3 regions of the Robertmurraya mangrovi genome follow, and region 2 is predicted to be linked to each of the others. Evidence: a T-box and tRNA genes for the amino acid it is inferred to sense, from the RefSeq annotation. Region 2 holds a T-box; the other regions hold tRNA genes.
What was found. A T-box is a leader RNA that pairs with one kind of tRNA and senses whether it is charged. The one in region 2 lies ahead of trpS (tryptophan--tRNA ligase), so its partner is inferred to be a tRNA-Trp.
Positions count from the first base shown of each region.

Region 1: it encodes a tRNA-Trp, which carries the amino acid that the T-box ahead of trpS (tryptophan--tRNA ligase) is inferred to sense. The anticodon was not compared.
Region 3: it encodes a tRNA-Trp, which carries the amino acid that the T-box ahead of trpS (tryptophan--tRNA ligase) is inferred to sense. The anticodon was not compared.

Region 1 is NZ_JAXOFX010000001.1:72-6,126, reverse strand. Features, by position in the region: gene SM124_RS00145 (hypothetical protein) at 106-234, shown strand; gene SM124_RS00140 (YceI family protein) at 490-1,020, shown strand; gene SM124_RS00135 (cyclic di-GMP-binding domain-containing protein, MshE-related) at 1,119-2,048, opposite strand; gene SM124_RS00130 (response regulator) at 2,041-2,436, opposite strand; tRNA gene SM124_RS00125 (tRNA-Asn) at 2,961-3,035, opposite strand; tRNA gene SM124_RS00120 (tRNA-Ile) at 3,069-3,142, opposite strand; tRNA gene SM124_RS00115 (tRNA-Gly) at 3,146-3,219, opposite strand; tRNA gene SM124_RS00110 (tRNA-Cys) at 3,229-3,302, opposite strand; tRNA gene SM124_RS00105 (tRNA-Gln) at 3,309-3,380, opposite strand; tRNA gene SM124_RS00100 (tRNA-His) at 3,404-3,479, opposite strand; tRNA gene SM124_RS00095 (tRNA-Trp) at 3,492-3,565, opposite strand; tRNA gene SM124_RS00090 (tRNA-Tyr) at 3,577-3,660, opposite strand; tRNA gene SM124_RS00085 (tRNA-Phe) at 3,672-3,744, opposite strand; tRNA gene SM124_RS00080 (tRNA-Asp) at 3,939-4,014, opposite strand; tRNA gene SM124_RS00075 (tRNA-Met) at 4,025-4,098, opposite strand; tRNA gene SM124_RS00070 (tRNA-Ser) at 4,283-4,375, opposite strand; tRNA gene SM124_RS00065 (tRNA-Met) at 4,392-4,468, opposite strand; tRNA gene SM124_RS00060 (tRNA-Ala) at 4,523-4,595, opposite strand; tRNA gene SM124_RS00055 (tRNA-Pro) at 4,606-4,682, opposite strand; tRNA gene SM124_RS00050 (tRNA-Arg) at 4,712-4,788, opposite strand; tRNA gene SM124_RS00045 (tRNA-Leu) at 4,843-4,928, opposite strand; tRNA gene SM124_RS00040 (tRNA-Gly) at 4,936-5,010, opposite strand; tRNA gene SM124_RS00035 (tRNA-Leu) at 5,053-5,137, opposite strand; tRNA gene SM124_RS00030 (tRNA-Lys) at 5,244-5,319, opposite strand; tRNA gene SM124_RS00025 (tRNA-Thr) at 5,329-5,404, opposite strand; tRNA gene SM124_RS00020 (tRNA-Val) at 5,448-5,523, opposite strand; tRNA gene SM124_RS00015 (tRNA-Glu) at 5,568-5,642, opposite strand; rRNA gene rrf (5S ribosomal RNA) at 5,726-5,842, opposite strand; partial or broken rRNA gene SM124_RS00005 (23S ribosomal RNA) at 5,951-6,055, opposite strand, start outside.
Region 2 is NZ_JAXOFX010000001.1:207,160-218,550, forward strand. Features, by position in the region: gene opp4A (oligopeptide ABC transporter substrate-binding protein) at 1-1,588, shown strand, start outside; gene opp4B (oligopeptide ABC transporter permease) at 1,624-2,589, shown strand; gene opp4C (oligopeptide ABC transporter permease) at 2,603-3,520, shown strand; gene SM124_RS01145 (YuzI family membrane protein) at 3,681-3,893, shown strand; gene SM124_RS01150 (YjbA family protein) at 3,988-4,734, shown strand; gene trpS (tryptophan--tRNA ligase) at 4,775-5,767, opposite strand; T-box leader at 5,973-6,208, opposite strand; gene SM124_RS01160 (hypothetical protein) at 6,291-6,650, opposite strand; gene SM124_RS01165 (peptide ABC transporter substrate-binding protein) at 6,912-8,600, shown strand; gene opp3b (oligopeptide ABC transporter permease) at 8,748-9,677, shown strand; gene opp3C (oligopeptide ABC transporter permease) at 9,677-10,705, shown strand; gene SM124_RS01180 (ABC transporter ATP-binding protein) at 10,719-11,391, shown strand, end outside.
Region 3 is NZ_JAXOFX010000029.1:24,308-35,698, reverse strand. Features, by position in the region: partial or broken rRNA gene SM124_RS23420 (23S ribosomal RNA) at 1-131, shown strand, start outside; rRNA gene rrf (5S ribosomal RNA) at 186-302, shown strand; tRNA gene SM124_RS23410 (tRNA-Glu) at 330-404, shown strand; tRNA gene SM124_RS23405 (tRNA-Val) at 497-572, shown strand; tRNA gene SM124_RS23400 (tRNA-Thr) at 663-738, shown strand; tRNA gene SM124_RS23395 (tRNA-Lys) at 759-831, shown strand; tRNA gene SM124_RS23390 (tRNA-Leu) at 869-950, shown strand; tRNA gene SM124_RS23385 (tRNA-Gly) at 987-1,061, shown strand; tRNA gene SM124_RS23380 (tRNA-Leu) at 1,070-1,155, shown strand; tRNA gene SM124_RS23375 (tRNA-Arg) at 1,217-1,293, shown strand; tRNA gene SM124_RS23370 (tRNA-Pro) at 1,326-1,402, shown strand; tRNA gene SM124_RS23365 (tRNA-Ala) at 1,418-1,490, shown strand; tRNA gene SM124_RS23360 (tRNA-Met) at 1,575-1,651, shown strand; tRNA gene SM124_RS23355 (tRNA-Ile) at 1,701-1,777, shown strand; tRNA gene SM124_RS23350 (tRNA-Ser) at 1,791-1,883, shown strand; tRNA gene SM124_RS23345 (tRNA-Met) at 2,064-2,137, shown strand; tRNA gene SM124_RS23340 (tRNA-Asp) at 2,148-2,223, shown strand; tRNA gene SM124_RS23335 (tRNA-Tyr) at 2,264-2,347, shown strand; tRNA gene SM124_RS23330 (tRNA-Trp) at 2,358-2,431, shown strand; tRNA gene SM124_RS23325 (tRNA-His) at 2,444-2,519, shown strand; tRNA gene SM124_RS23320 (tRNA-Gln) at 2,533-2,607, shown strand; tRNA gene SM124_RS23315 (tRNA-Gly) at 2,629-2,702, shown strand; tRNA gene SM124_RS23310 (tRNA-Ile) at 2,707-2,783, shown strand; tRNA gene SM124_RS23305 (tRNA-Asn) at 2,984-3,058, shown strand; tRNA gene SM124_RS23300 (tRNA-Arg) at 3,068-3,141, shown strand; gene SM124_RS23295 (universal stress protein) at 3,309-3,728, shown strand; gene SM124_RS23290 (sigma-70 family RNA polymerase sigma factor) at 3,864-4,385, shown strand; gene SM124_RS23285 (DUF4179 domain-containing protein) at 4,382-5,398, shown strand; gene SM124_RS23280 (dicarboxylate/amino acid:cation symporter) at 5,617-6,807, opposite strand; gene SM124_RS23275 (D-alanine--D-alanine ligase) at 7,277-8,353, shown strand; gene SM124_RS23270 (UDP-N-acetylmuramoyl-tripeptide--D-alanyl-D-alanine ligase) at 8,436-9,815, shown strand; gene SM124_RS23265 (hypothetical protein) at 10,030-10,293, opposite strand; gene SM124_RS23260 (RNA polymerase sigma factor) at 10,271-10,822, opposite strand; gene SM124_RS23255 (group-specific protein) at 10,812-11,180, opposite strand; gene SM124_RS23250 (PP2C family protein-serine/threonine phosphatase) at 11,280-11,391, opposite strand, start outside.

The sequences.
Region 1 (6,055 bases), 210 kb from region 2:
AAGAACATCAAGACAATCATAAATGTTTAGGCAGTTATAAAACAGAACAGAGTTATATAAAAGTATGAGCATTTAAACTTGACGATTTTTTAAGGAGGTTCAGGTATGCGTTTAGTGAAAACAGATATTGATGAATTATTGGAAGCTACCAGTGAACTAGCTGAGGACGATTGTAGTTATAGGCTCAAAATTATTGAAATTGACAAATTACTTGAAACTACACAAGACTGGTAAATATAGACTAAATTAAATATTAATATATTTGAAAGCTAAGCACCTGGTCTTAGCTTTTTTATTTTTACTTTCTACTTCTCCCCAATACCTTCCTACTCCGACAAGTGATTCCACATTAATGTTTAGATAGTCCTACTACCGGCACGAAAGAACCTTTAAAAACATACTTGACGAAAAGTTAGTTTCATTTTATAATTTATCTTGAAATCAATTATCTCGAATTAAAGATAAATTATAAAAAGGTGGATGAAACTAATGAGTAAAACTAATTGGACAGTAGATAACGCACATAGCAGTGTTGATTTTTCAATCAAACATATGATGATTGCTAACGTAAAAGGTACATTTAAAAACTTTGATGCTCAAGTTGAGGCTGATCCTTCTGATCTAACATCTGCATCTATTCAGTTTAATATTGATATTGCAAGCATCGATACACGTAACGAAGACCGTGACAACCACCTTCGTTCAGCAGACTTCTTTGATGTAGAGAATCACCCTACCATGACATTCAAATCAACTGAAATTGTAAAAACAGATGATGATGAGTATAATGTGACTGGTGAACTAACTCTTCACGGTGTAACTAAGCAAGAAACATTCTCTGTTACTTATGAAGGTTCAGGCAAAGACCCATGGGGAAATGAAAAAGTAGGTTTTAGTGTAGCTGGAAAGCTTAATAGAAGCGATTATGGACTTACATGGAACTCTGCTTTAGAAACTGGTGGAGTACTAGTTGGAGATAAAGTAAAAATTGACCTACAAATTCAAGCATTAAAAGCATAAAGGGATTATTAGATTATTACTACTAGTAAATTCTATAGATACATTTAGTAAAAGAGTCAGCCCTTTTGTTGGGCTGACTCTTTTAGTTAAAAAAACGATTATTTAACTACCTCGGCTTCTTCTGTAGAACTAATTTGAATAAGTTCTGGATTTTCAGAAAGAATGATGTTGAACGACCCTTTTGACAAATGAACGGTAAATATATTTCCTTGCTGTATTCCATCTACAAAAGTATTTTGGCTAAAGTTCTGCGGTTTCATATTTAGCTCGATATCTTTATTAGACATATTAACTAAGAAAATACCGTTATGTAAGTTTAAAAATTCACTTACTGATGCTGCAGCTAATTCATTTACTTCAGTCAATTCTTCTTCTGCATAAATGGAAGCAATTTTTAGGAAAATCTCTGTATTAGAAGATATTGCTGTAAACAATGGAGTTTGACCAGTAATCTCTTGATGAACAAAGCATTCCTTGTTAACTTCTTGCTCTGAATTGTAAGCCTCAAGGTAAACCTGGTCATCAATAAACCTGATTAAATTTTTCATAAATAAGGATAAATAATCTCTATAAAGTTCTTTTAAGGAAGTTGTCTCAATATGAACTAAATTTTCTACTAGAACTTCAATATCCCCATTTTTGATTGCTTCAAATTTATCATCAGAAAGGCTATTTTCATTCTTATATTCGTTTAAAGCTAGTGAGAATTGTTCAATAGTCATATACTCTCGATCCACTAAAGCTTGAGCTAATAATAAATGATTTTGTTTTTGAGCAGTAAGCATACCCTCTAACTGGTCATTCGTCAAGAAACCTAATTCGATTGCTATTTCACCAAATCTTTTATCCATCTGTGTTTGTTTAAGATGAGTTTCTTCTACTTGTAATGGAGTCATATAACCTTCATCTACAGCAAGTACACCCAACTTAACATGAACAGATTTTTGTAATTCAAGTGCATCTTTTAGCTGTTCACTAGTTATATACCCACGGTTCAATAGATAATGGCCGAAGTATTGACTAAACATTTAAACTTCCCTCCTTTTCTTCAAGCAGTATTCTTTCAATTAAGTTAGTAACTGCCTCTAATGTAATTGGCTTTTGTATAAAATCATAGGCACCCTTCTCTAATGCCTTTTTTAGATGTTCCTTAGTACCTGCAGAAGATGCCATTACCACCTTAATTTCTTGGTTTGAAGCTTTAATTTCTTCTAATGCTTCAATTCCGTCCTTATCAGGCATTACAATATCCATGAAGATTAAATCAGGTGAATGTTTTATAGCCATTTCAACAGCAACCGTACCGTTCTCTGCCTCAATAATATCACTACACTTACATTTTTCTAATGTACTTCTTAGTTTTTTTCGAATTAATGCGGAGTCGTCACATATTAATACTCTCAAATTGTTTTCCATCTCTGTCATCTCCCTAAGCAATTTCTCTCCATCACAAATCTAGTTCTACGTACCTGTTCATATCTCCTTCAATAATTCAAAAAAACTATTACTTTATGACTAATTATTGAACATGGGCATATTTCAAGTTTAAAAGTTAACTTTCTAAAATGAGTCACATATTTAGAATAACTAAGCGGAATCTATACGTTCTCGCTTAGCAAATAAATATGAATATCTAAACTAGTTTAAGGAAATATTTTTATTAGTATATATAAGGAGAATAAACATGAGGTTAGTTGGAATTTGTTATAAATGTAATGGGAGTGGATATTTAAAAAAATACTTCTTCTATAAGAAAGAATGCTCGACTTGTACAGGCTCTGGAAGATATATTCAATCAATTCAGGAGTATCGCAACAGTTAGTTACTGATTGATGCAGATTTTATCCTAGATAACTTGTTAAGTTTGAATTCCTTTAAAGTAGAGGTTAGAAAAAGCACAAAAAAAGCTAGGTATAGAACCTAGCTTTAGAATTTATGTATGGCTCCGCAGGTAGGACTCGAACCTACGACCGTTCGGTTAACAGCCGAATGCTCTACCACTGAGCTACTGCGGAATAGTTAGTATTAATCTCACTAATTGTATATGATGGGCCTAAATGGACTCGAACCATCGACCTCACGCTTATCAGGCGTGCGCTCTAACCAGCTGAGCTATAGGCCCATATGGAGCGGGTGATGAGAATCGAACTCACGACATCAGCTTGGAAGGCTGAGGTTTTACCATTAAACTACACCCGCATTATTTTTTGGAGGCGGCACCCGGATTTGAACCGGGGATAGAGGTGTTGCAGACCTATGCCTTACCACTTGGCTATGCCGCCATATAACTGGGCTAGCTGGATTCGAACCAACGCATGTCGCAGTCAAAGTGCGATGCCTTACCGCTTGGCTATAGCCCAAAGATTATTCAGTAAAACTTTTATGGGGCGACTGATGGGAATCGAACCCACGAATGTCGGAACCACAATCCGATGCGTTAACCACTTCGCCACAACCGCCATAATTCACTCTGGCAGGGGTAGTAGGAATCGAACCCACACCAAAGGTTTTGGAGACCTTCGTTCTACCTTTAAACTATACCCCTAAATAAGAAAATGGTGGAGGGGGACGGATTCGAACCGCCGAACCCTAAGGAGCGGATTTACAGTCCGCCGCGTTTAGCCACTTCGCTACCCCTCCAAAATAAAAGGTGGCTCAGGACGGAATCGAACCGCCGACACAAGGATTTTCAGTCCTTTGCTCTACCAACTGAGCTACTGAGCCGTTTTTTGAAATACTATTCAATATGTTTTGCTTCGTCCTTCGTCCCGATTTACGAGGATGGAAAGACAAAGATGTAATTCAAATCGGTACGCTGGATGTTTTTTCAAGAAGTATATTCATCGTGCTCTACCAACTGAGCTACTGAGCCGTATATTTCATATTAATTTCTCAAATTAAACGAGTATTATATAGTATGGCGGTCCCGACGGGAATCGAACCCGCGATCTCCTGCGTGACAGGCAGGCATGTTAACCGCTACACCACGGGACCAGATGGATTATTGCGGGGACAGGATTTGAACCTGCGACCTTCGGGTTATGAGCCCGACGAGCTACCAGACTGCTCCACCCCGCGATAATAGTATTTGTTTTAGATTGCAGATGCTCTTTGTTAAGCATTTTCTATTCCGATAAACCGCCTCGATTTCAGAAAGCATCTCAAGAAGTGGCTCAATCGGTGCGCTGTAGAGTAATCGAATAAGCATATTCGACCGTGCTCCACCCCGCGATAATAGTATTATAGATATTCTTTTTAAAAATGGAGGAGGTAGAGGGATTCGAACCCCCGCGCGGTTTGACCCGCCTGTCGGTTTTCAAGACCGATCCCTTCAGCCGGACTTGGGTATACCTCCAATAAAGTTTAAATTATGGTAGCGGCGGAGGGAGTCGAACCCACGACCTCACGGGTATGAACCGTACGCTCTAGCCAGCTGAGCTACACCGCCAAATTATTATGGTAGATTCTTTTCACTCCACTACGTTCCGTGAAAAAATCTAAGTGGAGCCTAGCGGGATCGAACCGCTGACCTCCTGCGTGCAAGGCAGGCGCTCTCCCAGCTGAGCTAAGGCCCCATAAAATTGATGGTCGGGAAGACAGGATTCGAACCTGCGACCCCTTGGTCCCAAACCAAGTGCTCTACCAAGCTGAGCTACTCCCCGATATCTAGTTGTTAACTACTTAAATATAGTGGCGCGCCCGAAAGGAGTCGAACCCATAACCTTCTGATCCGTAGTCAGACGCTCTATCCAATTGAGCTACGGGCGCAAATTAAGTACTAGTGTATATACTAACTACTTTTGCTTCTGCAAAAAAGTTAAATGCCGAGGACCGGAATCGAACCGGTACGGTAGTCACCTACCGCAGGATTTTAAGTCCTGTGCGTCTGCCAGTTCCGCCACCCCGGCATATTTTTGGAGCGGAAGACGGGATTCGAACCCGCGACCCCCACCTTGGCAAGGTGGTGTTCTACCACTGAACTACTTCCGCGTTACATTATTTTTGGTAAAGTGTTTACTAGAAAGAAAAATATGGTGCGGGTGAAGGGAGTCGAACCCCCACGCCTTGCGGCGCTAGATCCTAAGTCTAGTGCGTCTGCCAATTCCGCCACACCCGCAATGTAATTTAAGGAAACTTCTTTTGCTTACGCAAAAACATAATAAGGAAATCTCTTTTGCTTACGCAAAAATTAAGGAAACTTCTTTTGCCATCGCAAAAAAGTTTGGTGAGCCATGGAGGACTCGAACCTCCGACCCTCTGATTAAAAGTCAGATGCTCTACCGACTGAGCTAATGGCTCATACTATTATGGTGCCGGCGATAGGAGTCGAACCCACGACCTACTGATTACAAGTCAGTTGCTCTACCAACTGAGCTACACCGGCACGATATATTTTTTTTTTGCTTCACTACGTAACGTGAAAAAAATGGTGGAGGATGACGGGATCGAACCGCCGACCCCCTGCTTGTAAGGCAGGTGCTCTCCCAGCTGAGCTAATCCTCCATAAAAAAAGTTGCTTTTACTCCACTACGTTCCGTAAAAAAAATTGGTGACCCATACGGGATTCGAACCCGTGTTACCGCCGTGAAAGGGCGGTGTCTTAACCGCTTGACCAATGGGCCTAGATTAATTACCTCTAAGAGGAACTATATTAGGATAGCATTTTCTTTAATTACAGTCAACACTTTTTTAAAAGAAAATGTTCGCCTGGCGACGTCCTACTCTCACAAGGGGACAGCCCCTAACTACCATCGGCGCTGAGAAGCTTAACTTCCGTGTTCGGTATGGGAACGGGTGTGACCTTCTCGCTATCGCCACCAGACTATGTAATTTAGAAGGATTGATCTTTTCACTATCGTGAAAAATCATAGTTATGCCTTCAAAACTAGATAATGATTGAAGAAGAAGAATTCGAGTAATCACCAATAATGTGGTTAAGTCCTCGATCGATTAGTATCAGTCAGCTCCACATGTCACCATGCTTCCACCTCTGACCTATCTACCTGATCATCTTTCAGGGATCTTACTAGCTTGC
Region 2 (11,391 bases):
TGGTAAAGTTACATTTGGTTACACTCAACCATTCAAAGGTGTTTTATCTTATGCATACTATGAAGGACAAGATGATGTAAACGCACTTCAATTTATGCACGAAGGATTAATCGCAACTAACGATGAGCTTCAACCGGAGCCAAACTTAGCTGAGTGGGAATTCAACGAAGATAACACTGTTGTAACTTTCAAACTTAAACAAGGTGTTAAATGGCATGATGGCCATGAATTAACTGCAGAAGACATGGAATATGCTTGGTACTTAATCGCTGACCCTACTTATGAGGGAGCTCGTTTCTCTAACGTAGCAATGATCAAAGGTGCTCAAGAGTACCACGATGGTAAAGCTGACAAAATCGAAGGTATTAAGTTAATCGACGATTACACAATCGAAGTATCAGTTATTGAAGCACAAGTTAACTTACTTGATAACATCTGGTCTATTCCAGAACCAAAGCACTACTATGGAGATATTTCTTCTAAAGAACTTCCAGATTCTGACCAAGTTCGTAAAAACCCTATCGGTGTTGGACCATTCAAGGTTAAAAATATCGTAGCCGGTGAAATGATCGAGTTCGAACGTTATGATGACTACTGGCAAGGCCCTGCTCACTTAGATGGCGTTGTTTACAAAATTATTGATGGTTCACTTGCACAAGGTTTATTACAAAATGGTGAGATTGATGTAATGCTTGCTCCATCTGACCAATGGCCACAAATTAAGGAACTTGCAAATATCAACCCTGTAACAATTGATGCTTTATCTTACAGCTATATCGGTATTGACCAAGGTCGCTACGATACTAAAGCTAAAAAAGTAGTAATGGATAACCCTAAATTCTCTAACAAAAAATTACGTCATGCTATGGCACATGCTATTGATCGTCAAGCATTCGTTGATGCATTCCGTAACGGTTTAGGTAAACCATTAAACGTTCCATTCCCATCAGTATCTTGGGCTAAAATTGATGATTCTCAAATCAATCAATATGAGTATGATCCAGAAAAAGCAAAAGCTTTACTTGATGAAGCTGGTTATAAAGATGTAGACGGCGACGGTTTCCGTGAAGATCCAGAAGGAAATCCGTTCACAATTAACTTCGATGCAATGGCTGGTACAGAAACAGCTGAAGCACGTGCTCAATTCGTTATCCAATCATGGCAAGAAGTTGGCTTAAATGCAAAACTTAACGGCGGTTCATTAAAAGACTTTAACTTATTCTATGACACTATCGAAGCAGATGATCCATCTGTTGAAACATTCCACGGTGCATGGGGTCTTGCAGCTGACCCAGATCCAGCTGGTATCTGGTTATCAACTGACAAGTGGAACATGTGGAGATGGGCTAACGAAAAGTCTGATGAGTTAATCAAGAAGGGTGTTCAATTCCCTGAAGATACAAGCAAAGATGTAACTGAGTACCGTAAAGAAGTTTATGCTGAATGGCAAAAACTTGTAAACGATGAACTTCCAGTAATCTTCTTCGAACAACGTGAAGATGCTTGGGCTATCAACAAACGTGTAGGCGGAGTTAAAGTAACACCATTTAACGTTGACGAATTCCACCTATGGCACATTGTAGAGTAATAACAATTCATTAATGTTTGATAAGGGGAATGGAAATGCTACAATACACAATTCGAAGACTCATCGGAATGATTCCAATAATTTTCCTTATCTCAGTAGTGGTTTTTTCCCTGGCAAAGCTAATGCCAGGGGATGCCCTATCTGGAAAGATTGATCCATTAAACTCAGATCCAGAATATATTGAATCAATGCGTGAAAAGATGGGCTTAAATGACCCGATTCACACTCAATATTTACGCTGGATGGGTGGAGTGGTACAGGGAGATTTTGGAGATTCGTTTGTACACAAACGTAGTGTTATGGAACTAGTTGGTGACCGACTACCAAACACAGTAATACTAGGAATTTCAGCTCTAATAATTACTTACTTTTTAGCATTCTTAATGGGACGTTTCTCAGGTAGATATGCATATAGTTTTGGGGATTATTTGATATCAGGTTTTAACTATTTAGCACTAGCAATACCAAGTTTCGTCGCTGCCTTAGTAGCAATTTATATTTTCTCTATTCATTTACAATGGGTTCCCGCTTCAGGAAGTATTGGGTCTGGAGTAGAGCCAGGAACGTTTGAATATTTCTTAAGTAAAGCAAAACATACTATATTACCAGCTCTTGTTTTAGGAGCAATGGCAACTGCATCTTATACACAGTTTTTGCGTAATGATATGATCGAAAGTTCTCGTAAAGATTATGTTCGTACTGCAAGAGCTAAAGGTACGAAAGAATCAACGATTTATAATAAGCATATCCTAAGAAATTCAGTAATTCCAATTGTAACTTTATTAGGATTTGATATTGCAAGTATCTTTGGTGGTGCAATCATCACTGAAACAATCTTTACTTATCCTGGAATTGGATATTTATTCGTTGAATCAGTAAATGCTCGTGATTACTCTGTAATGATGGCAATTGCTATGATGTTAACGATTTTAACACTAATCGGAAATTTAGTTGCAGATATACTATACGGTTTAGTAGATCCGCGTATTCGCTTAAGTTAGGTAGGTGAGAGTAATGGAACCAGTAACACAACCAAGTTCAAAGGCTGTTGTGGAACCACCACAACCTGTAAAAAGCCAATCACCCTGGGCTCTCGCCCGCCGAAAGTTTTTTAGAAATAAAGTGGCTATGATTAGTCTCCTTTTTCTCATTACTGTTACAGCATTATCAGTATTAGCCGAGCCTCTAACAATGCCAGTAGAGCAAACAGCTAAAATTAATTTAACTCAAATGAGTAAAGAACCATCAGCTGAACATTTCTTTGGAACGGACAAGTCAGGAAGAGACGTTTTTGCAAGGGTATTACATGGTGGTCAAACTTCTTTAATGTTAGCATTTACTATTACCATTTCAGTTATAACAATTGGAACAATTGTTGGTGCAACCGCTGGATTCTTTGGTGGTTGGGTTGATAACGCATTAATGAGATTTACTGACTTTATGATGAACTTCCCGTTCTTACTTTTCGTTATCGTTTTAAAATCGATTTTCTTAGAGTCAAGTACAGGGACATTAATCTTCGTCATAAGTGTTCTGAGTTGGACAGGTACTGCCCGTCTAGTTCGTAGTAAAGTAATGGCTGAGAAAGAAAATGAGTATGTTTTAAGTGCTATTTCAATTGGATGTTCTCCAGCGAAAACAATATTTAAGCACTTATTACCGAATGTAATGTCAACAATTATTGTACAAGCAACAATTACACTTGCTGCGATGATCGTTGCTGAAACGGGTCTTAGTTTCTTAGGCTTTGGAGTTCCAATTAACATCCCAACTTGGGGTAACATGCTTCAGGATGCTAGAAGCCCAGACGTTCTAACAAGCAAATGGTGGATTTGGATGCCGCCTGCAACAGTCTTAACATTAACAATTCTTTCAATAAACTTCATTGGTGAAGGATTAAAGGATGCCTTTAACCCTAAATCAAACAGATAAAATCTACCATTCCAAAATGGTAGATTTTTTTTCGCATTTTTGGGATTAATCATTCTTTTGATAAACATATTTTAGTTAACCATTCATATATATGATAAAAATGGACAAGTTTAGAGGTGATTGTTTTGGGATATCAAATATTAAACATAGGTAAAAAACAATGATCTTTAGGCTATTTATTTTGATTATTGGGTTTGGAATCGCTGTTTCTGGTGGTATTAGTACCATTGCATATTTAAATTTACTTACTACTGGACATGGTTTAATGGAATATTTAAGTTTTATTACTCATAGAGCGGAATGCTATTTATTGCCAATTGGAATAGTAGTAATAACGATAAGTATCTATTTTCCTAAAAGGAAAGAAATATAAATCAATTTTGGAATAGAGTATCAATTTAGGAATAATTTTACGGTTGACTGCCCATACTGTTTGACAAACAGATACTGAAGTGAGGGGTTAAATCATGTTGTATCTTCATGATGTTTGGGTAAATTGGTTTGAAGGCGAAGAGAACGGCTATAATGTTTGTCATTTTCATGAGTGGAGAAAAGACGATGGTGTGGAGCTACTTGATCAAGTTCCTCTATTAAAGGTGGACTCAACTTTATTTAATTACATAGAAAACGATTTATCGGAACTTCCACAACAATTACTTGATGATGTATTTCAAAAAGCGTATTTAAGAAAAAATCATGAAAGAATTCAAATGGAATACTGTTTTGTTGTTACTGACGGAACGGAAATAATAGCAGTAGATACGATAGGATATAATATACCTATAAGAAAAAGTAGATTAATACCGAGACAAGAACAATTAGTATTTGAAATGGTAGAGAATCATGATATAACCTATTATCATTTCAATTTCCATACTTCGGATAAAGAACACCATATCCTTTCACCGGAACCTGAATTAATGAATGGGTTAACTAGAAAGGAAAGACAACTAAAGCAGTTATTGTTTATGGCATTGGACCAATTACATTCATCTGAAAATGTAGCTGAAGTAAGATATTGGTTTACGGAATGGAGCCCTGATCAATATCCTAGTATTCAGCACTTAGATTTTGAAGAAGCATGGGAACAGCTTTTTGAACAGACTAAATATGGTTGGACAAGCAAACATGCCAACTTTTGTGAAAATATTATAAAAGGTCAGCCATTTTTTGAAAGATTATGGGAAATGGAACATGGCCCTAAAGTAAATTAAAATGGAAAAAAGGAGCAGATTTCTGCTCCTTTTTTTGGTATTACTTCCTCTTCTTACGTCCTAACCCCATAGCATTTTCCATTTTTTTAACCATTTTACTAGCAACTAAATTTGCCTTATAAGCACCTTGGTCAAGAATGTCATCAAGCTCAGTAGATTCCATTAATTGATAATATTTTTCCTGTATGGGTGAAAAAGTGGAGATAACCACTTGAGCCAAATCACCTTTAAAGTCCCCGTATCCTTTGCCTTCGTATTCTTTTTCAATATCAGAAATTGGTCTTCCAGAAAGAATTGAGTAAATAGATAAAAGATTTGAAACACCTGGTTTATTTTCTTTGTCAAATTTAACGACACCTTCAGAATCTGTTACAGCACTTTTAATCTTTTTTTCAATAACTTTTGGATCATCTAAAAGGGATAAGAATCCTTTCTGGTTAACATCAGACTTACTCATTTTCTTCAAAGGATCTTGAAGAGACATAATACGTGCTCCTACCTTTGGAATTCTAACATCTGGTATGGTAAAGATTTCATTATACTTTTTATTAAATCTTTCTGCTATATCTCGAGTAAGCTCTAGGTGCTGTTTTTGATCTTCTCCAACAGGAACAATATCCGTGCTATATAATAATATATCTCCTGCCATTAGCGGTGGATACGTTAATAATCCAGCTGGAATAGCCTCTTTACCTGAAGATTTATCTTTAAATTGAGTCATTCGTTCCAGCTCACCAATATATGAAACGCATTGTAACATCCAACCTGCCTGTGCATGAGCAGGTACCTCTGACTGAATAAATAGAGTTACTTTCTCTGGATCAATACCTACGGCAATATACATAGCCGCTAAACTTCTGATGTTCTTTCTTAGTTGTTGCGGATCTTGTGGGAGTGTAATCGCATGCTGATCAACGATACAAAAATAGCAGTTATACTCATTTTGTAAATCAACAAATTGTTTCATGGCTCCAATGTAATTTCCTAGTGTAATTGTTCCACTTGGCTGTATACCGGAAAAAATAGTTTGCATATAAATCCTCCTATTATGTAGGTTACCTTGTAAAAGTATAACCGTTATTTGCAATAAATTTACGTCATATAAAGTGTAGTAAACCCAATTAGGTAATGAAAAAATAACTTTTGTACTGAGTGAATATTTACATCCAATTTGGAAAAATATAACCATACACCATGATTTTACCCAAAGAAAAAAGACCATTCGTATCCTACTTAATAGTAGGGACGAATGGTCCGCGTTGCCACCCTAATTACTCATACTTGAGTCACTTATACCATGATAAATAAACATGGTTCCTTTAACGCAGGTAAACGTCTGTTACTAATGATCAAAATGGATGTTCATAACAGAAGCTCAAAAGTCCATTCCATCTATTTGGATGTTTGTTTTCACCAACCACAAACTCTCTATAAATCCAGAAATAAATGTACTACTCTTTATCATTGCTTAATATTACAATTTAAACTTATTATAATTTAAAACTTTTCTGATATCAAGTACCTATACTTGAACTACCCTGAAAAAACAATACATTTTATAAATAATAGATAAACAGTGCTGCACACATAATAGCTAAATTTATCATTGCTACTATAAATAAAGGAGAGTAGTTAAATGAAACCACCTGAGATAAGGGTCTCATTTCTTCAATCGAACTTCTAGATTCTCCTTTTCCAGCAAAAACTAATCGAAAGGATTTTGTTACATTATCAAAGAATCCTGATCCCATTGAAAAAAAGATAAGGGAAGTAAAAAGAAATAGACTCGATATGTAAAATGAAATGTTTATATAGTGCAATAAACTCAAGTATCGATAAACAATTAAAGATAACAATATGATGACTGCTTGTGATAAAAAGAAGGTATAACTAATGACTTTTGTGTTTTTTGACATAGGTTTAATCTCCTGAAAGTTATTTCCAAATAATGTTTGCTATTTAAATATATGGAATAATATTATTTAAAATTATTTCAAAAAATTAAATAATTTTCATGAATCCTTATTTTATCAGAGTTTTATCCTTATTTTAACCCAAAAAAATTATCTTATTTAAAAATATTTATCAAAATTATGTACAAACTATGATTTATATGTATAATAATTTGTGTACTAAGTTTTCAGAAAACAAAAATAACATCTTAGGGAGGCTTATCGATGAAAAAGTCAAAATTTTCATTGCTTTTAGTTCTTTCTCTAGTTCTAAGCATGTTCTTAGCAGCATGTTCAGGCGGACAGAAAGAGGAAGATACAGGTACTGGTACTGATAAAGGTACAGATGCTGCTGGTGAACTAGCAGATAAACAAGAAATTACAGTTCTAGAGTCTGCAGAGATTCCATCATTAGATCCTTCATTAGTTGAAGATGCTGTTGGTATTACTATTTTAAATAATATCAACGAAGGTCTATATCGAATTGATCAAAACCAAGAACCGGTTCCTGCTCTTGCTGATGGTGAGCCAGAAGTAAGTGAAGACGGATTAGTTTACAAAATTAAATTACGTGACGCACAATGGTCAAATGGTGACAAAATCACAGCTCAAGATTTCGTATACTCATGGCAACGTGCAATTAACCCAGAAACAGGATCTTCTTATGGTCCGTACATGATGATGGGGAAAATCAAAAATGCTACAGAGATTTATGAAGGTAAAGCAGAACTAAGTGACTTAGGTATTAAAGCGTTAAGCGATAATGAGTTAGAAATCACTTTAGTAAAACCTAAAACATATTTCAAAAGCTTAATGGCATTCCCAACTTTCTTCCCATTAAACCAAAAGTTTGTTGAGGAAAAAGGTGATAAGTTTGCTTCAAGCTCTGAAAACTTATTATACACTGGTCCATTTTCGTTAGCTGATTGGACAGGTACTGAAGATGTTGAGTGGACATTATTAAAGAATGATACTTATTGGGATAAAGATACAGTTACTTTAACAAAGATTAATTACAATGTATTAAAAGATGCAGTTGCTGCAGCTAACGCTATTGATGCTGGAGAAGCGGATATTTCAACAAAACTTTCATTACCAGAAGTAATTTCTTTATATGAAGGTGACCCAAGATTAGTAAGATGGTTAGAGCCTACAATTTTCTGGTTAAAATTCAACCAAGAAACAGAAGCTTTAAAAAATGTTAACATTCGTAAAGCTTTATCAATGGCGTTTGATAAAGATGCTCTAGTAAACGATGTTTTACAAAACGGTTCTTTAGCTGCTAACTATGCAGTTCCTACTGAATTCGTTAAACACCCTGATACAGACGAAGATTTCCGTGCAAAATATGGTGATTTCAATAAGTTCAACCCTGAAGAAGCTAAAAAGTTCTGGGAAACTGGTTTAAAAGAGATTGGAAAAGATTCTCTTGAGTTCACTTACGTAAGTGGTGACTCTGAATCAGCTAAGAAAATCGATGCTTTCATGAAAAATCAATTAGAAACAAACTTACCTGGATTAAAAGTTAATATTAAATCTGTTCCATTTGCTACTCGTTTAGAGCTTGAAGATAAACAAGAGTATGATCTTTTACACAGTGGTTGGGGTCCAGACTACCACGATGCGATTTCTTTCTCTAACCTTTGGTTAACTGGTGGAGGAAACAACAAAATGTCTTACTCTAACAAAGAGTATGATGCTTTAATCGAAGCTGCTGAAGGTGATTTAGCGAATGATCCTGGTAAGCGTTTCGAGGCATTCCAAGATGCAGAGAAAATTCTTTTTGAAGATGCTGCAATTGCACCTATTTTCCAACGTGCAGCAAATAAATTAGTTAACGAGAAGGTTGAAGGATTCACTTATCATTTAAATGGTCCTGACTACTCATTCAAGTGGACTAAGTTACAAAAATAATTACCAATGATTTAAAATGAGATATCACTTATAATCTTCATAGGAGAGAGTATATTCGCGTAGATATACTCTCTCTTTCCCTTTTCGAAAATTGTCGAAAGATGAAGAATATTCTTTATGTTTTATAATAAATTAGGAGGTGCACTTATGGTTAAATATATAGGTCAACGTATTTTTTATATGTTTATTACCTTATTCATTATTGCATCGGTAACGTTCTTCTTAATGAAATTAATCCCTGGTTCACCATATGCCAATGCGGCAAAACTACAACCTGAGCAAGTAGAAATAATGAACGAAAAATATGGATTAAATAAGACGGTACCTGAGCAATATGTTATCTATATATCAAACCTAGTAAAAGGTGACTTAGGTACATCTTTTCAGTTCGGTAACCAACCTGTAACAGATCTATTAGCAGCTCGAATTGGTCCATCAGCACAATTAGGTTTTCAAGCTATGCTGTTTGGTAGTTTAATTGGAATCCTACTAGGTATTGTTGCTGCATTAAAACAAAATACATGGGTGGATTATGGGTCAACTTTTATTGCGGTAATCGGTAAATCAATCCCATCCTTCGTATTTGCTGGATTGCTTCAATATTATGTAGGGGTTAAATTAGGCTGGTTCCCAGTAGCCTTCTGGAAAGGACCTGAATATACAGTTTTACCTACAATCGCTTTATCTATGTTCCCAATTGCGATTGCTGCTCGTTTTATGCGAACCGAAATGATTGACGTTTTAGGTTCTGATTATATTACACTTGCAAAAGCAAAGGGTGCCAATTTCTTTGAAATCGCATTTAAACATGCCTTACGTAATGCTTTAATTCCTGTTATTACGGTATTAGGTCCTTTAGCAGTTGGACTAATGACAGGTTCTCTAGTAATTGAAAAGATTTTTGGTATTCCTGGACTTGGGGAGCAATTTGTTAAGTCTATAAACGTGAATGACTATTCAGTTATTATGGGAACTACTTTATTATTCTCGTTCCTATTTATCTTTATTATCTTAGTCGTTGATATTCTTTACGGAATTATTGATCCAAGAATACGTCTAGCGGGAGGGAAAAAGTAATGGCTAACATTAATGAAAAAATTTCAAAAGACCAATTTGAACCCGCTAAATTCGACGCTTCAAAAAGTGAACAAATATCTAAACCCAGCTTGAACTTTTGGCAAGACTCCTGGATGCGTGTTAAAAAGAACAAAGGTGCTATTATCAGTTTAGTATTGATCGCAATCATTGCTATTTTTGCACTAATTGGCCCTTCACTTAGTAATTTTGAATATGACAAGCAAAACACTAGTCATGCAAACTTACCACCACGTATTCCTGCACTAGAAAATGTAGAATGGTTACCTTTTGATGGTACTAGAACGTTAAAAAACGGTAATGTAGTAAATGTGTACGAGCAGAAGAAAATTGAGGAGTACTATTGGTTTGGAACGGACGGTTTAGGTCGTGACCTATTCTCTCGTGTGTGGAAAGGTACTCAAATTTCATTATATATTGCTTTCTTAGCAGCATTCATTGATATGGTGATTGGTGTTGCTTACGGTTCTATCTCTGGTTATTTTGGTGGTAGATTGGATAATATTATGCAACGTATTATCGAAGTTCTATCAGGTATTCCAAATCTAGTAATTGTTATTCTAATGATTCTAGTTTTAAAGCCTGGGATTATCTCTATCACAATCGCTTTAACGATAACAGGTTGGGTAAGTATGGCTCGTGTTGTTCGTGCCCAAGTATTAAAAATGAAAAATCAAGAATTCGTTTTAGCATCTAGAACTCTTGGTGCTAGCCATGCAAAAATTATTTTTAAACATTTGATTCCTAACTTAGCTGGTGTCATTATTATTAACACGATGTTCACTATTCCTAATGCCATCTTCTTTGAGGCATTCTTAAGCTTTATCGGTCTTGGTTTACAAGAGCCATTTGCTTCATTAGGAACATTAATTGATGATGGGTTTAGATCTATGCGTGCATTTCCGCACTTAATGTTTATTCCTGCGATTGTAATGAGTGTGATTATGATTGCGTTTAACTTAGTTGCTGACGGTTTACGTGACGCTTTAGACCCTAAAATGAGAGATTAAGGCGGTGAATTAAATGGAAAAAATTCTAGAAGTTAAAGACCTTAATATATCTTTCCATACCTTTGCTGGTGAAGTAAAGGCAATACGTGGTGTTAACTTTCAACTTAACAAAGGTGAAACGTTAGCCATCGTAGGTGAATCTGGTTCTGGTAAGTCAGTAACTAGTAAGAGTATTATGAGACTTTTACCTGAAAGTAATTCTGAAATTAAAAACGGTGAGATTCTTTTTGAAGGAAAGGATTTAACCAAATTATCCGATAAAGAGATGCAAAAGATTCGTGGTAAAGATATTTCGATGATTTTCCAGGATCCGATGACATCTTTAAATCCAACCATGACAGTTGGAAAACAAATCATGGAACCAATTATTAAGCACCAAAACATGGATAAGTCTTCTGCAAAAGAAAGAGCCATTGAATTACTTCGTTTAGTTGGTATTCCAAAGCCAGAAGAGCGTTTTAAACAGTATCCACACCAATTTTCAGGTGGTATGAGACAAAGGGTTGTTATTGCAATTGCTCTTGCATGTAATCCTAAAATATTGATTGCAGATGAGCCAACAACTGCACTTGACGTTACGATTCAAGCTCAAATTTTAGAACTTATGAAAGCTCTTCAGAAGAAAATTGATACATCGATCATTTTCATTACTCATGATCTTGGTGTTGTTGCTAATGTTGCTGATC
Region 3 (11,391 bases), on a different contig from region 2:
CCCCTCAAGATGAGATTTCCCATAGCGCAAGCTAGTAAGATCCCTGAAAGATGATCAGGTAGATAGGTCAGAGGTGGAAGCACGGTGACGTGTGGAGCTGACTGATACTAATCGATCGAGGACTTAACCATAACTTTAATGATGATTGTCAGTTATCTAGTTTTGAAGGAATAATCCTTCAATAGTCTGGTGGCGATGGCGAGAAGGTCACACCCGTTCCCATACCGAACACGGAAGTTAAGCTTCTCAGCGCCGATGGTAGTTAGGGGCTGTCCCCTTGTGAGAGTAGGACGTCGCCAGGCTAACCCGTTTTGGGTTATTCATACAGTGGCCCATTGGTCAAGCGGTTAAGACACCGCCCTTTCACGGCGGTAACACGGGTTCGAATCCCGTATGGGTCACCAAGTTTTTTTTACGAAGCGATAGCGGAGTAAAAAGAAACATCCTTAATTTTTCTCTCAAGAAGCGATAGTGTAGTAAAAGAAATTTCATATTTGGAGGATTAGCTCAGCTGGGAGAGCACCTGCCTTACAAGCAGGGGGTCGGCGGTTCGATCCCGTCATCCTCCACCAATACTTTTTTACGAAACGAAGTGTAGTAAAAAGAGTTTTCCTTAATATTTTACGAAACGAAGTGTAGTAAAAAGTTACTATATTAATGTTGCCGGTGTAGCTCAGTTGGTAGAGCAACTGACTTGTAATCAGTAGGTCGTGGGTTCGACTCCTATCGCCGGCACCATTTTATTTTTGTCTTAAAATGAGCCATTAGCTCAGTTGGTAGAGCATCTGACTTTTAATCAGAGGGTCGGAGGTTCGAGTCCTCCATGGCTCACTTTTCTTAAGTAAAAAAGCTTTTCTTTAATTATATTGCGGGTGTGGCGGAATTGGCAGACGCACTAGACTTAGGATCTAGCGCCGCAAGGCGTGGGGGTTCGACTCCCTTCACCCGCATTTATATTTATAAAAGTATTATGGAAGATATATATTGCGGAAGTAGTTCAGTGGTAGAACACCACCTTGCCAAGGTGGGGGTCGCGGGTTCGAATCCCGTCTTCCGCTCCAGAAGATATGCCGGGGTGGCGGAACTGGCAGACGCACAGGACTTAAAATCCTGCGGTAGGTGACTACCGTACCGGTTCGATTCCGGTCCTCGGCACTTAACTTTTTTGCAAAAGCAAAAGAAGTTTCCAACAAACTATAAGATAAAAGATTAATAAGCGCCCGTAGCTCAATTGGATAGAGCGTCTGACTACGGATCAGAAGGTTATGGGTTCGACTCCTTTCGGGCGCGCCATTAATTATCAAGCAGTTGCAACTTGATACAAACGGGGAGTAGCTCAGCTTGGTAGAGCACTTGGTTTGGGACCAAGGGGTCGCAGGTTCGAATCCTGTCTTCCCGACCATGATTATATTAATATGGGGCCTTAGCTCAGCTGGGAGAGCGCCTGCCTTGCACGCAGGAGGTCAGCGGTTCGATCCCGCTAGGCTCCACTTAGATTTTTTTTCGTAACGTAGTGGTGAAAAGAATCTCCATTCAACTCATTTCGTAGTAGAATGAATCACACTTAAAATTTTGGCGGTGTAGCTCAGCTGGCTAGAGCGTACGGTTCATACCCGTGAGGTCGTGGGTTCGACTCCCTCCGCCGCTACCAATTAATCTTTAAATGGTGTAAGTAGCATTGAGTTAAGATCTCTTAGAAAGGACCTTTAGCTCAGCTGGTTAGAGCAGACGGCTCATAACCGTCCGGTCGTAGGTTCGAGTCCTACAAGGTCCACCATTTGTTTAACATCGGAGGTATACCCAAGTCCGGCTGAAGGGATCGGTCTTGAAAACCGACAGGCGGGTCAAACCGCGCGGGGGTTCGAATCCCTCTACCTCCTCCATTTTCTAAAAGAATAGGTTATTATTATCGCGGGGTGGAGCACGGTCGAATATGCTTCTTCGAATACTCTACAGCGCACTGATTGAGCCACTTCTTGAGATTCTTTCCGAAATCGGGGCGGTTTATCGGAATAGGTAATGCTTAATAAAGAGCATGTGCAATATGATATAAATATTATTATCGCGGGGTGGAGCAGTCCGGTAGCTCGTCGGGCTCATAACCCGAAGGTCGCAGGTTCAAATCCTGTCCCCGCAATCATCCATCTGGTCCCGTGGTGTAGCGGTTAACATGCCTGCCTGTCACGCAGGAGATCGCGGGTTCGATTCCCGTCGGGACCGCCATTATAATCATATATATATTATTTACCCTAATGGATAACTCGGAGGGGTAGCGAAGTGGCTAAACGCGGCGGACTGTAAATCCGCTCCTTAGGGTTCGGCGGTTCGAATCCGTCCCCCTCCACCATTTTTAATTTAGGGGTATAGTTTAAAGGTAGAACGAAGGTCTCCAAAACCTTTGGTGTGGGTTCGATTCCTACTACCCCTGCCAAGGAAAACTATGGCGATTGTGGCGAAGTGGTTAACGCATCGGATTGTGGTTCCGACATTCGTGGGTTCGATTCCCATCAGTCGCCCCATTTATCATTTTTTTGGGCTATAGCCAAGCGGTAAGGCATCGCACTTTGACTGCGACATGCGTTGGTTCGAATCCAGCTAGCCCAGCCATTTTATTTTTATAAATCCATTGCGGGTGTAGTTTAATGGTAAAACCTCAGCCTTCCAAGCTGATGTCGTGAGTTCGATTCTCATCACCCGCTCCAATTGGGGCCTATAGCTCAGCTGGTTAGAGCGCACGCCTGATAAGCGTGAGGTCGATGGTTCGAGTCCATTTAGGCCCACCATTAATTAGTTGTATAATTACTAATTAATCGAGTATAATATATTTACATTAACTATTCCGCAGTAGCTCAGTGGTAGAGCAACGAGCAATTCATCATTGAATTTGCTACGAGTTGTACCCATCGAGACACTTCTTGCTTTACTTTCTGAGATGGGGACATTCGGCAAAGTAAGATAGATACAGGAAGCTAATACTAACTATTCCGCAGTAGCTCAGTGGTAGAGCATTCGGCTGTTAACCGAACGGTCGTAGGTTCGAGTCCTACCTGCGGAGCCATACATATTTGCGCCTTTAGCTCAGCTGGATAGAGCAACGGCCTTCTAAGCCGTGTGTCAGAGGTTCGAATCCTCTAAGGCGCGTAAAAACCAACTCATAACGAGTTGGTTTTTTTTATATAATGAGGTTTGGTGTCTAGTTCAGAGGAAATTCAACATCTGTTCTACAAAGTATAATGGTAACTTTTATAAAAACTTTTTTCCTCACTTAATGAAGATTACTTTATAATAGATTTAACAGGGGTGAGGATATGTTTAATAAAATTTTACTTGCGGCAGATGGCTCTGCTCATTCTATTCGTAGTTTTGAAAAATCATTGCATTTATTAGAAGATAACCCAAATGGAGAGATGACTGTTATCTATGTTATTGACGGTCAAAGATCAAAAGAAGATATCCTTCATCATTATGACCAAACCGTTGTGGAAGAAAAACGCAAGAAAAGATTAGCACCCATAGAAGAGAAGCTTCAGGAAAAAAATATTACATATAAAATAGAGATTTTACACGGAGAACCGGGCCCAACGATTGTTAATTATGCTAATTCCAATCATTTTGATCTCGTTGTTATCGGGAGCCGAGGGTTAAATAAATTTCAAGAAATGGTTTTAGGAAGTGTGAGTCATAAAGTGGCAAAGAGAGTAAAGGCACCGGTGATGATTGTAAAATAAGGCTCCTTTTTCTCTAAACACGGCGACTGTAATGGGTCGTCTTTTTTGTGTTTTTAAAAATTTTTAAAAAAAAGTGAACCGTATGTAGAAATCTTTTATCTAATTAGTAGTTAGTTAGAGAAGGGAGTATTCAGCTTGTTTGATTTATTGGATGTGACAAGTGCTCGTAAAGGGAATAAAGAAGCTTTTATTCGAATCATAGAAGCAAGTGAGAGCACAATGTATCGAATAGCGAAATCGATAGTAAAGTCCGATGAAGACTGTGCGGATGCCATTCAGGAAACGATTCTAAAGGCATACACCTCCATCGAATCATTAAAGGAACCAAAATTTTTCAAGACCTGGTTAATAAGAATCTTAATTAATGTATGCAATCAGATACTACGTTCAAAACAGAAAGTGATTCCTTTAGAGGGATGGAAGGAACCAGTTACACAAACAGGTTCCTACGATGAAATAGAGGTGAACGAGGTCGTAAACTCCCTTAATGAAGAAACTCGAATGTTGGTTATTCTTTATTATTTTGAAGATTTGAGTGTAAAGCAAATTGCACAGACTTTAGAAATTCCGGAAGGGACAGTTAAATCAAGATTGAGCCGAGCAAGGAATGAATTGTCTAGATTATTTCAATATGAAGGGAAGAAGCTGTTACCATGAGTAATCAAAATCTGGATCTAGAAATAAAAAAACATTTGAAGGGTAAAAAGCTTGTAATTCCTGATGTAGTTAAAGATCGAGTGACTGAGACATTACATTCTTTACCTGAAAGAAAGAGTAGATCTATATTTTACAAGAGAAAGAAATTAGCATCTATTGCAACGGCATCTATAGTTGCAGTAGCCATAGGTATTGGTACAACGTCAACAAGCTTAGCGGATACAATTAAGCAGATTCCCGTCTTTGAATCAGTCTTTCAATTAATAGGGGAAGAAAGTTTAAATAAAGCCCGTGAGAAAGGGATGGTGTCAACAATAGGAGAAAGCGCAGTTGATGAAGGAATTAAGGTTACTGTAACTGAGGTCCTCCATGATGGGACGATGATATCGATTGGATATTTATTAGAATCTGAGGAAAAATTAGATAGCCTTTTGAACCCCAAAATGAACTTTCAAATGGACGGAAAACCCTTAGGGACATATGGGGTAGGTGGAAGTAGTACAAAAATTAGTGAAAACAAACTTGCAGGTGTTTTTCATTTAAATATAGAAGGGTCACTAAAAGATCATTTTCAGCTAGATATGGGGATTGAAAAACTTGGAGATATAAATGGTGATTGGCATTTTACTTTTCCAGTAACAAAAAGTGATAAGGATAGTAAATCTATCATGCCAATGGCTACAAAAAACTATGGTGGGACTTCTGTTATTTTAGAAAAACTAACTTTTTCTGTTAGTTCGACCGAAGTACTAGTGAAAATAGTGGAATCAAAACAAAATAAGTTACATTATACTAATTTTGAGTTAATTGATGATAAGGGTCAAATGTTAGGGATGATTTCTAGCTCTGGAAAGATCAACAAAGATAAACTAGGCCAAAGATATAAATTAGTTTTTTCTCCATCTTCTGAAATTCCAAAATCAATTATATTAAGACCAACAGAGCTAAACCATGAGAGGTTAGATGTGAGCAAGATTAAAGGTTTAGAGGTAGAGGTTGAAATTGGATCCTGATTTGTAGACAAGAGGGAATAAAACGACTCATATCTTTTACACAATTGTACGGACTTATCCCCTGATTTGTCGAAAAAACGATATTTTGAAAAATTCGATGATAAAAAGGTTAAAATCGATGATATATTGCTCCTTTCCGAAGATATACCCAATCAAATTGATGATATCCAGTTATGCAAACAAAAAAGAGCTTATATTTTAAGCTCTTTTTTGCATAATTAACTCGCTTTTACCGCTGATTTATTAGAAATAGTATCATTTCCGCTCATTTTATCAGCTAAAACAGTGATTGCACCGTCCCCTGTTACATTACATGCTGTTCCAAAGCTATCTTGTGCTAGGTATAAAGCAATCATTAGAGAGAGCATCATAGAGTCAAAACCTAGCATCGTTTCTAACAAACCGAGTGCAGCCATGACCGCGCCACCTGGTACACCTGGTGCAGCAATCATTGTAATTCCTAGCATTAAAATAAAAGGAAGAATCGTCATAAAGCCAACTGTTTGACCTTGCAGGACCATGACAGCTATAGCACAACTCACTAGAGTAATAGTACTTCCAGATAAGTGTATAGTAGCTAGAAGTGGAATCGAGAAATCTGCTACTTTTTCACGTGCCCCTAATTTTTTCGCATGTTTTAGTGTTACTGGAATAGTTGAAGCAGAAGACTGTGTTCCTAATGCCGTAAAGTATGCCGGTAACATTTCTTTTATTAGTTTTAAAGGGTTTCTTTTTGAAACAGCTCCTGCTGCGCTGTATTGGAATAATAAATATATAAGATGAAGAGCAACAATCATAACAAAGACTTTTGCAAATACGGCCATAATATCGCCCACTTGGCCAGCATGTGTCATGTTAGCAAAAATACCGAAAATATGAATAGGTAATAAAGGAATGATAATAGCATTAATTAATTTTTCAATGATACTGCGGAAATCATTCATCACATTTTGTAATGCATCACTTTTTAATGCGGCTAGTCCAAGTCCAATCGTAAAAGCTAATAAGAGAGCAGTCATAACACCCATAACAGGGGGCATGTCCACCTTAAAGAAAGGAGCTAATAGAGATTCTTCTGGATTCTCAAATTCTTTGAAACTTTGATTCTTTAATAAAGTTGGATAAAGGAAGCTAGCTGAGAAAAAGGCTACCAGCCCAGCAATTACAGTGGACACGTAAGCGATACTAGTTGTAATTCCAAGTAGCTTACCTGCTCCTCTGCCCATCGTTCCAATTCCAGGCGCAATAAATCCGATAATGATTAGAGGGATGGCAAAACCTAAGAAATTACCAAACAGCCCGTTAAAAGTAGCAAATAATTTAATGATCCAATCTGGAGACACGGAACCGATAACGATACCTGCTCCAATGGCTAAAATAATTCTGGGAAGCAAACTAAACTTTTTCATGATGTCCTCCTAAAAAATACAATTGTTTTCTTAAGGTGGATTATACACTCTTTTTGTTGAAATGTTAAGATGGAAATTATTATTCTATTAAAATAATAATATTCAATATATTTTGACAATAAAGGGATCGCATATAAAAATAATTAAAAATAGAATAATATTTTAGTGGGTTTCCCTCTAATCTTTAAGTTTTTGTTTTGTAAGGATTGAAGCAAGCAGTATAATACATACATATAAGTAAAGAGAAGTGTTCTGTATCTTAGCGAGGCAACAAGTTAAAAGTTTTGAAATATTTTCAAGTATAATCTAATCTTGTATCACTCCTATCTAAATTTAATAAGTGATAAAATAATAAAGGCACAAAGCTAAATTGGAGTACATACATGAGAAGCGACATTCAAGATTCTATATTTTTCAATTTTACGATTTCTCATGTAAAAAGCGGTTATTTGAATATGGAGGTACTTAAATGAAAACAAAAATTGGTTTATTATACGGCGGGAAATCGGCTGAACATAAAGTTTCGATGCAAACGGCATTAGCTGTTATTAAGGCGTTAGACCATAGCAAATTTGAGGTTCATCCTATCTATATTACAAAAGAAGGTCAATGGGTGAAGGGTCCTTTACTAACAGGACCAGTTGAAACCGTAAAGGAACTAGAATTCAGCCAAGGAGAAGCGCTATCTCCAACGGCATTAGCACCAACATTGTTCCAAGCAAGTGAACAAAAGGGTCCTTTTGATGTTATTTTTCCATTATTACATGGTCCGAATGGTGAAGATGGCACAGTACAGGGATTATTAGAGCTATTGAACCTTCCATATGTGGGTAACGGAGTATTATCTTCTTCAGCTGGAATGGATAAAGTGATAATGAAAAATATCTTTGCTCAAGCAGGACTCCCGCAAGTTCATTATGTTTCTTTTATTAGAGGCAATTGGGAAACTTCCCCGGAGCAAGCGTATGCTCATGTTGAAACCGAGCTGGGCTATCCATGTTTCGTTAAACCTGCAAACCTTGGATCTAGTGTAGGAATTAGTAAATGTTCAAATCGAGCTGAATTGGCGGCTGCATTTGAAGAGGCGTTCCAGTTTGATCGTAAAATTATTGTTGAAGAAGGCGTTGTAGCCCGTGAAATTGAACTAGGTGTATTAGGAAATGACTATCCAGAATGTTCAGTAGCTGGAGAAATTGTTCCAAAGGTTGAATTTTACGATTATAAGGCAAAATATGAAGATGGAAATACAGCATTAATTATTCCTGCAGAAATTACAGAGGAAGAGTACAAAACATTAAGGGAAATGTCTATTAAAGCTTTCCAAGCACTTGATTGCTCAGGTTTAGTTAGAGCAGACTTCTTTGTTACGAAAGAAGGGAAAATATATATCAATGAAGTAAATACTATGCCAGGATTCACACCTTTCAGCATGTTTCCTTTATTATGGAAACATACGGGTGTAGAGTATCCTCAATTAATCGAGCGTTTAGTAGAGCTTGGAATTGACAGACACACTCAAAAACAAAAGATAAAACATACTTTTTAAGATGCCAAAGGCTGACAATGTATGGGGTCAGACCCTTACTTTGTCGGCCTATTTTAATATAAATAAAGAAGGAGGGAATACATTGATTAAAAAAAGTCTTTTTCAAATAGCGAAGATGATTACAGTTGAAAATGATTTAAATATACATGGATCGGTTAGTATCAAAGGGATTTCCATTGATTCAAGAAAAATTGAAGAAGGTAATCTGTTTGTTCCTTTCAAAGGAGAGCATTCAGATGGGCACAAGTTTGTAGAAGAGGCCATTGAAAAAGGTGCTGCTGCAGCATTTTGGCAACAGGATGTTCCTAACCCCCCACTGCATCTACCGATTATTATGGTTAAAGATACCCTAATTGCTCTTCAAGAGTTAGCTAGGAGTTACCGTAACGAATTAGATGTAAAAGTAGTTGGAATAACAGGAAGTAACGGGAAAACGACAACGAAAGACATGACAGCTAGTTTGTTGTCTGTTCAATATAAGGTTCAAAAAACAGAAGGTAACTACAACAACCATATTGGGCTTCCATTAACCGTGCTTTCCTTAGAAGAGGATACAGAAATAGCCGTATTAGAAATGGGGATGAGTGCGAAGGGGGAAATTGAGTTTCTCACTAAATTAGCTCGTCCAAATGTGGTAATGATAACAAATATAGGTGAATCACACCTTCAAGATTTAGGTTCTAGAGAAGGGATAGCTGAAGCCAAGTTAGAAATTATCCAAGGCTTACAAGAAGATGGCCTTATCGTTTTTCATGGGGATGAACCACTATTAACAAACACTTTAAGTACGTATAAAGGTAATGCAACGTTAAAGACATTTGGTCGCTTAGAATCGAACGATCTTTTTCCAAAAGAGATCACCCAACATGATAACGGAAGTGAGTTTAAAACAAGCCTCAGTGATTTAACGTTTCATTTGCCAGTACTAGGAATACATAATATATTAAATGCGCTAGCAGCTATGTTAACGGCGAATCATTTTGCCATTCCTTTTGAAAAAATGAATCATGCTTTTTCATCCTTAAAGTTAACTAACATGCGTATGGAGTTAGTAGAGGGATATAAAGGGGAAAAAGTGATTAATGACGCATATAACGCAAGTCCGACTTCTATGAAAGCAGCAATTGAATTAGTATCCAACTTACCAGGATATGAGAACAAAATTTTAGTCCTTGGAGATATGCTTGAACTAGGTTCTGAAGAAAAAGCCTACCATGTCGAGATAGGAAAAACGTTAGATAGCGATAAGGTTCAATATGTTTTTACTTTTGGAAAACTAGGAGAATCCATTGCTGAAGGGGCACGTTTCGTTATGCCTGAGGACAGAGTGAAATCTTATTTAGAAAAAGAAAAGCTCATTGAAGACTTAAGAGAAGTGACAAATGATTGTACTTTGATTTTAGTCAAGGGCTCTCGAGGTATGAAGTTAGAAGAAGTTGTTAGAGCTTTACAGCAGCTTTAAGATGAATGAAGCCATTCAAAATTTTGCATATGGATTTAAATATCCATATGCAAAATTAGTGAATAATTCATTAAAGTTATTGATACAGTTTTGTAGTGTTCCTGTTGACACGAGTATAGAAGGAAAAAATCCCCTTACTTAGAGTGAACCATTCGTTCAGTAAGGGGATTTTTTTATAGATCTCAATTCAGCAAACAACCGTTGGACAATCTGTTTACAAACTAACTCTTAAAATTTGAATTCCCATTAATACCAATCCAATAAGAATAGGAGAGACAGATAATACCACTAGGCTCCCTGATAGATTTACATAACCTTCAAATGGGTTATTAGTTGGAGAGGCTAAATAGCCTATTAATCTTGAAAATCTGTTTTTCTTCATTGGAAAGTCAGGAATGTCAACTTGATAAGAATCTAAATGCATCTTTAGTAAGGGATCAGGCTTTAAGAATTCTTCATTTTGCTTTTTCTTGTCCATGTAGGTCCACCTCCAGAAATTCACGAAGTTTATTGATAGCGTGGTGTAGACGAGATTTAACTGTACCAACTGGAATTCCAACGACTTCTGAAATTTCATTTTGAGTCATTTCGTGATAATAGCTTAAAATAATGATTGCTCGATGAGACTCTGACAATTGGAGTATCGCTTCTCGAATGGTTAACGATTCATCCTGATGAATGGTTTGGGAGTGTCTAGGGATTAAAAAGGGAATCAGTTTTTCCCATTTCTTTCTTCGATTGAGCTTGTTAATCATGAGGTTATAGGCAATTTGAAATAAGTATGTTTTGAGACTTGCTTTGTTTGAATCATACCTATGAACGTTCTCATGTAGTTTTAAAAAAGCATCTTGAACTATGTCTATACAAAATTGCTCATCCTTTGTAAACCGAAATAGGAAAGCATATAAAGAAGGCTTAAACAGGACATAGAGCTGATCAAAGGCTTCTTTATCACCTTCTTGGAATTTTTGGATTAGCTGGCTAACTTTGTTTTCATTAACGGACATCTCCGTATATCTCCTTCACTCCTTTTAACACCAATGACAATCTAGTAATTAAGTAGACGGCCCCAACGATTGTCCAAGATTGACCTTGGTTTGTAAAAAATTGAACATAATTATTTTCAATTGTAAGACCACCAGAGACAAGAAAATTTAGAACTTGAACACAGACAATAGCATAAAAAGCAATCCCCACTGCAATCGTGTCAAAAACATTCCATCTTAATAGTATTTTTGATTTTTTGAAATTGATCTTTCCTTTTTCTCTTACAATGTATTTTCTGTCCATTGGAATAACAAAAGCTAAAATCATCGTTATTAAAATCACTTGTACTATCAGTGAAATATAGAAGCCTTTATCCATTTAAAATCCCTCACTTTTGTTTATGTTTATCTCTTATACAACTGAGAGATTAAAATGGTTCAAACATTTTTTTAAAAAAATATAGGAAAATACAACTCACTATTTTAGTGTGATATAAATGGCACAAATGTCATCGTTGATAGGTGCGACTTTTTTTCTTTCTAATAAGAGCTTTTGTAGGATTAAATTTTCTGCCAGGTTGTCATATTTG